3 regions of the Geobacillus zalihae genome follow, and region 3 is predicted to be linked to each of the others. Evidence: riboswitches for the same ligand, from Rfam matches in the RefSeq annotation. Region 3 holds a riboswitch; each other region holds the start of a gene.

Region 1 (2,198 bases), 810 kb from region 3:
ATGACGCCGTAGACGTCGCCACGATAAACGAGTTTCGCCTTATCGCCGACGGCGAGCTCTTTCGCTTTTTCTTCTGTTACCGCGAGCGTGATCGGAATGCTCCAGACGGTGCCGTCAGAAAGACGCATGGTTTCAACAACCGCGTCGTAATCCGTTTTCGTTAAAAAACCAGTGAGGGGGCTGTAGGCGCCCGTTCCGATCAGCTCCAAGTCGCTCAGTTCGGCTTTGGAGAGCTCGATCGTTTTGGTCGCCTCATCAAGCGGATAGTCCGGATTCCAACGATTGATCAATGTGCCGCCATGCGGGATGCTTACGCTCATGTTCATAACCTCCTAGATTGATAGATGTTGTGAAATGCCGCTGCCATGTTCATGAGGCAAGCGCTCTTTTTTTAGGCTAATGACGCCAAGCAGACGCTCAAGATGGCGATGACCGTATAGACGTCGCTGTCAAACAGTAGCTTGACGATTCGGAATGGCGTCCGATTCATCAGCGACGCCTATCGAGGCCGCCGCGCCGCTTGCCCCGATGTTCATGGCGAAGAAAAAGGATGCGATCAAAGCAATGGCAAGGAGCATGTCAATGTTCTCTCCTTAGGCGAGATGGAGACCGCATTCCGTCTTTCCTTGGCCAGCCCAGCGCCCGGAGCGCAAGTCGTTCGGATCTGTAGCCGGAGCGGTGCACGGGGCGCAACCGATGCTCGGGTAGCCGCGGTCGTGGAGCACGTTGTACGGAAGGCCGTGTTTATACACGTAATTCCAAACGTCTTTCCACGTCCAGTGAATGAGCGGACAAACTTTAATCGAACGGAACTTGTCGTCTTTGTTAATGTACTCGACATGCCGCCGCGTCGGCGATTGCTCGCGGCGCAAGCCGGAAATCCACGCCGTCACCCCGGTCAGCACCTCGCGCAGCGGAATGACTTTGCGCAGCTCACAGCATTTGTTCGGGTCGCGTTTCCATAACTCGTCGCCAAACTGCGCCTTCTGTTCTTCCAACGTCAAGCGCGGCTGCTTCATCACGATGCGAAGCGACGGATATTTTTCTTTCACTTTCGCGATCGTATCGTATGTCTCTGGAAAATGCAGACCGGTATCCAAAAAGACAATTTCGGCGTTCGGTTTGACCCGAGAGATGAGATCAATCAGCACAATCCCCTCGATGCCGAAGCTGCACGCGTATACGATCTCATCGCCGTATTCGCGATACGCCCAGGCCAGGACGTCAAGCGCCCCTTTTGTTTCATTATCGGACGGAAAAGACGGTTTTTCCGCCGTTTCCCACTGATCATACGTGAGCATCGGTTTCTCCTCCTCACAAAATCAAAGAAAATCCACGTAATTAGTCGGATATATAGCGGCCAAACGGCAATTCGGCGGCAAAAATCCTTCCTTGCATGAATCAGAAAGAGCGGGAGAAAGGGAGCCCCTTATTTTACTAAAGATCTTCTTTAGCTGGAATTGGCACTTTGCTATAGGCGGCAGGTTGTCGGAGTTCATTGAGCCCATTCCTCCCTCACTCTCGAGCAACGTATGCAACGCATGTCATTTAATTGATTAAAATTTTAGCACAATTGACGATAATGTCAATCATAGTTTTTCGATAGGAATTGTTTTTATACGAAACAGCTGCATTGCCTGCCTAACAGCAGATGGGAGCGTTATTTTTTGCGCAGGCTTCCGAGCTCTTCGACAATCGCCTGCATTTCGCTTGGGCTGAACGTCTCGCGTTTCATCACCATCTCGTAAATGTCTCTCAACTCATCGTACCATTCCTCGGAAAAATGGGACGGCTTGATGGCATCCAAGTTCAGCACTTTCAACTTTTGCTTCAACTGTTCGATCATGTAGGCGACGTTTTCCGCCGACCGTTTTGATAAATCCATTCGTTTACTCCTTTCATGGCAAGTTACTATGTATTGTACCATAGGTGCAGGAAGAATGGGGAGAGATTGCATGGCTTGCTTTTCTGATGAAAAACGGATGATGTGGTAAAATGTAGGTGCACATGCATAGTGCCAGTCTAAAAGGTTGGTGAAACACCGCGTTTTCTTCAAAATGGTTGTCGTGAACGCGCGCAAGAGTTGTTGGCCCATTCGCACACGCTCCCCCGCTGGAGTTGTTTTGTCGTGACATCCCCGTCCTTTTAGGGCCAAAAAGGGCTAGATGAAAAGAAATGAAGGAAAACTAACGGTGGAA
Region 2 (2,198 bases), 580 kb from region 3:
GTCATGCGTGACAAAAATAAACGTAATGCCCAATCGACGTTGGAGCTCACGCAATTCATACTGCATTTCCGTGCGCAATTTCAAATCCAAGGCTGACAGCGGTTCATCCAAGAGCAACACCTCAGGTTCATTGACAATCGCCCGGGCAATGGCGACGCGCTGGCGTTGGCCGCCGGACATCTCTTGAATGCGGCGGCGCTCATAGCCTTCCAAGTTGACAAACCGGAGCGCTTCGCTCACTTTTTGGCGGATGTCCGCTTCTTTCATCTTTTTCACGCGCAAGCCAAATGCCACGTTTTCAAACACATCGAGGTGAGGAAACAACGCATAGTCTTGAAAGACAGTGTTGACTTGCCGTTTGTTCGGCGGGACGTTTTGAATCGGCTTCCCGTGGAAATAAATCGTTCCTTCCGTCGGTTCGATAAACCCGGCAATCAGCCGCAAAATCGTCGTCTTCCCGCACCCTGACGGGCCAAGCAGCGTATAAAACTTCCCGCGCTCCATCGCAAAACTGACGTCATCCAATACGACCGTTCCGTCGTATTCCTTCGTCACTCGCTCGAAGCGGATGATCTCTTCCCCGTTCACTTCCAGCCCCCCGTCTTCTTGATGTTCACTATTCCTAATTAGAACATAGGAGAGTGGAAAGTGCAACGGAAAAATATGCTTTCCGCCATGTCGGCGACTAAAAAACAAAAAGCGGCTGACTATTCCGCAGAACAGCTTCCAATTTTGCCCGCAATGCGGAAAGCCGCTGTCTCATTGATCGTTTTTTCAAATTTCCTTGCTTCACCGTATTGAATAATTTCGAAAAATACATTAAATTATATAGTAATCATCAAAACGTCACCGCACAATTGCATACCGGCATTCTTATCAAGAGAGGGGGAGGGACTGGCCCGGTGAACCCTCAGCAACCTGGCCCGCGGCCAAGGTGCTAAATCCAGACAGGCGGAAGCCTGGAAGATAAGAAGAAGCGAATGAAAAGTCTTCTTCTTATAGAAGGCTTTTTTCTTTTACTACGGAGAAACGGGGGAATCGAACGTGGGATTGCTGGATGAGTTGAAAGAGCGCATTCTCATCGCCGACGGGGCGATGGGAACGCTTTTATATTCGCACGGCATTGACCGTTGTTTTGAAGAATTGAATCTATCCAATCCAGATGAAATCGTCCATATTCATGAAGCGTATATCGCCGCGGGCGCCGACGTCATTCAGACGAATACATACGGCGCCAACTATGTGAAACTCGCCCGCTACGGCCTTGAAGATGAGGTGCCGGCCATCAACCGCGCGGCGGTGCGGCTCGCCAGGCAAGCGGCGAACGGGCGGGCGTACGTGCTCGGGACGATCGGGGGGCTTCGCACGTTAAACAAAAGCGTCGTCACGCTCGAAGAAGTGAAACGGACGTTTCGCGAGCAGCTGTTTGTCCTGCTGGCTGAAGGGGTTGATGGCGTGCTGCTCGAGACGTATTACGATTTGGAAGAGTTGGAGACGGTGCTTGCCATCGCCCGCAAAGAAACGGATTTGCCGATCATCGCCCATGTGTCGCTCCATGAAGTCGGCGTCTTGCAAGATGGCACGCCGCTCGCGGACGCCCTTGCTCGCCTAGAGGCGCTCGGGGCCGATGTCGTCGGACTGAACTGTCGTCTCGGTCCATATCATATGCTTCGGTCGCTCGAGGAAGTGCCGCTGCCGAAGCAGGCGTTTTTGTCGGCGTATCCGAACGCGAGCCTCCCGGATTACCGCGACGGCCGGCTTGTCTATGAAACGAACGCGGAATATTTTGAAGAGGCGGCCAAAGCGTTCCGCGATCAAGGGGTGCGCTTGATCGGCGGGTGCTGCGGCACGACGCCGAAACATATTGAGGCAATGGCAAAGGCGCTCGCCGACCGGACGCCGGTGACGGAAAAAACGGTGAAGCGGCGCGCGGTGCCCGTATCGGTGCAAGCCGAGCGGTCCGCCCCAACTCCGCTTCCCGAGCTCGCCCGCGCGCGCCGCTCGGTCATCGTTGAACTCGACCCGCCGAAAAAACTCGGCATTGACAAATTTCTCGCCGGAGCGAAAGCGCTCCATGACGCCGGCATCGATGCGCTGACGTTGGCCGACAACTCGCTTGCTACGCCGCGCATCAGCAACGCCGCCGTCGCCACGATCGTGAAAGAGCGGCTCGGCGTCCGCCCGCTCGTGCATATTAC
Region 3 (2,198 bases):
CGGGCGCACAGTTCGCCGTTGGCGAACACCTCGGTGTCCACTTGCCATTTTTTCGGGTGAATCTCCGTCACCGTTCCGACGGCGACAAGCGGCACGCCATGCGGCGTCGGCTTGACAAAGTCGACGTGAAGCGACGCGGTGACAAAGCGCGGCGGCGTTTCCCCGCTTCCCGGCTCATGGCCGTTTTTCCGATGCAAGGCGAGCGCCGCCGACCCGGTGCCATGGCAGTCGATGAGCGAGGCGATCAGCCCGCCGTACACAAACCCAGGGATCGCCGTATGTTCCGGGCGCGGCGTATAGACGGTCACCGTTTTGTCTCCGTCCCAGCCGGTGCGGAAATGATGGCCTTGCTCATTCAGCCGTCCGCAGCCATAGCACCAGGCAAATTCATCCGGGTAGTCGTCTTGAATGGCGTGGATAACTTGCGGCTCCATCTGTTCTCCTCCTCTCCCCTTTACCTATACGCGGTGCACTCCCTATTTTCCTTCTTGCACGGCAAAAGGCGGCCATACCGATGGCCGCCTTCCCCTTCGTTCATTGCGCCGGCTCGTAAAACTCGATCCATTCGCCGTCCGGGCCAAGGAAAAATAAGTATTTCGCCCCGTTTGGGAGCGTTGTAATTTCATCCCACACTAGCGGGACGCCGAGCGACTGAAGCCGTTCTTTTTCCTGCTCGATGCCTTCGACCGTAAACGCCACGTGGTGCACTTTTCCTTCCGTCGGCAAATCCGGGTTGTATCCTTCGATCAGCTCGACGACGATCGAGCCGTCAATCCCTAAAAACGCCAATTTCATCGTTCCGTTCGTATGAATCATTTCGTCGAGCAGCTCCAGGCCGACGACGTTTTGATAAAACGCTTTCGATGTCTCGATGTCCTTCACTTGAATGCCGACATGCTCAAATTTTTTGACTGCCATTCGTCCTCTTCCTTTCTATGACTCCATTAACCATACAGCTTGTAAATACGGCGTCATCCGCATTGGAAAAACCCCTTTTTTCCCAAGCTCTGTCCATATGTAGCGATCAAGGGCGTACGGTCCGTCCGCCTTCCATTCGTCCGCCTCGCTGTCGGTCAACAACACTGAAAAGGTTGTCCCTTGCGCTTTCCCATACAAGTGGGTATATCCGCCCCCGCGGTCGACATAAACCGCCGCTTCAGGGTCAAACCGAATCAGCTCCGCCTGCACGCAGCGCATGACATGAACGGCGAACGCAGCGGCACGGAGATGAGCGGCCATGCAAGCTCGGATCGACATGTCCCTCTTCACTATTTCCCCCTTCACCCCCTATCGACAAAAACCCCTTTCGCCTCGGAATGATGCGAAAGGGGGCAGCCGTTCTTATCATCCAAAGCGAGACCGCTTTGCGGGTGTTAGCACCTTGCCGGCGGCAGGTTGCTGTGGGGTCATCAAGCCCGTTCTCTCGCCCACTCTTGATAAGACGTATGATCATTTGTCTTTCATGTTACCATATCGAATCCCATAGAAGCAATCGCTTTTTTGTTTATTCCGCCACTTCTGGTTGCTCGGACGTGACGCCGACATCTTTCCACGTCAGCTTCGAGCTCGGGTCAACCGTAAAGTTGGCGACACGGTTGTTGACCGCATAGATGGCGGAACGATACAACGTTGGGATGACCGGCACTTCTTCGTTCATTAGCTTTTGCCACTCGCTGTAAATTTTCCGGCGATACTCCTTGTCAAACGCCTGCTCGGAATGGCCTTTTTCCAGCAGCTCATCATTTTTCTCGTTCACCCAACGCGAGTAGTTGAACATGACGTTGCGGCCGTACAGACCGTACGGGTCGACGTCCGTTCCCGTTGCCCAAGCGGCAGCGTAAACATCCACTTTCGGGTCATCTTTTTCAACCATGTCATAGAACGAGTTGAACTCCGCCAGACGGCCGTCCACCAATTGGACATCCAAGCCAACGTCTTTCCAGCATTGCATGTAAAACTTCGCCAACGGCTCGGCAATATCGCCGCCGCTCATCGCCAAAAAGTTGATCGTAAACTTTTTGCCGTTCGGATCTTCGCGCAAGCCGTCGCCGTCCACATCTTTATAGCCGGCCTCATCAAGCAGCTGTTTTGCTTTTTCCGGATTATACGTGTACCCTTTGATCGAGCTGTCATGGTATCCCGGGAACGACGGCGGGATCAGCGTGGTCGCCGGGAAGCGCAAGCCGTGGTACAAGTGA

The links. A riboswitch is a leader RNA that binds a small molecule or an ion and turns the genes downstream of it on or off. The one in region 3 is predicted to bind S-adenosylmethionine.
Region 1: another riboswitch for S-adenosylmethionine. It lies ahead of QWV57_RS02290 (phosphoadenylyl-sulfate reductase); the one in region 3 lies ahead of QWV57_RS06535 (hypothetical protein).
Region 2: another riboswitch for S-adenosylmethionine. It lies ahead of QWV57_RS03510 (bifunctional homocysteine S-methyltransferase/methylenetetrahydrofolate reductase); the one in region 3 lies ahead of QWV57_RS06535 (hypothetical protein).

What each region holds. Positions count from the first base shown of each region.
Region 1 is NZ_CP129217.1:453,815-456,012, forward strand. Features, by position in the region: gene sat (sulfate adenylyltransferase) at 1-320, opposite strand, end outside; gene QWV57_RS02290 (phosphoadenylyl-sulfate reductase) at 594-1,301, opposite strand; SAM riboswitch class I at 1,427-1,531, opposite strand; gene QWV57_RS02295 (DUF1128 domain-containing protein) at 1,661-1,885, opposite strand.
Region 2 is NZ_CP129217.1:686,735-688,932, reverse strand. Features, by position in the region: gene QWV57_RS03520 (ABC transporter ATP-binding protein) at 1-588, opposite strand, end outside; gene QWV57_RS03515 (hypothetical protein) at 649-801, shown strand; SAM riboswitch class I at 871-973, shown strand; gene QWV57_RS03510 (bifunctional homocysteine S-methyltransferase/methylenetetrahydrofolate reductase) at 1,045-2,198, shown strand, end outside.
Region 3 is NZ_CP129217.1:1,266,496-1,268,693, reverse strand. Features, by position in the region: gene QWV57_RS06545 (PaaI family thioesterase) at 1-434, opposite strand, end outside; gene QWV57_RS06540 (VOC family protein) at 535-918, opposite strand; gene QWV57_RS06535 (hypothetical protein) at 934-1,257, opposite strand; SAM riboswitch class I at 1,339-1,443, opposite strand; partial or broken gene QWV57_RS06530 (ABC transporter substrate-binding protein) at 1,505-2,198, opposite strand, start outside.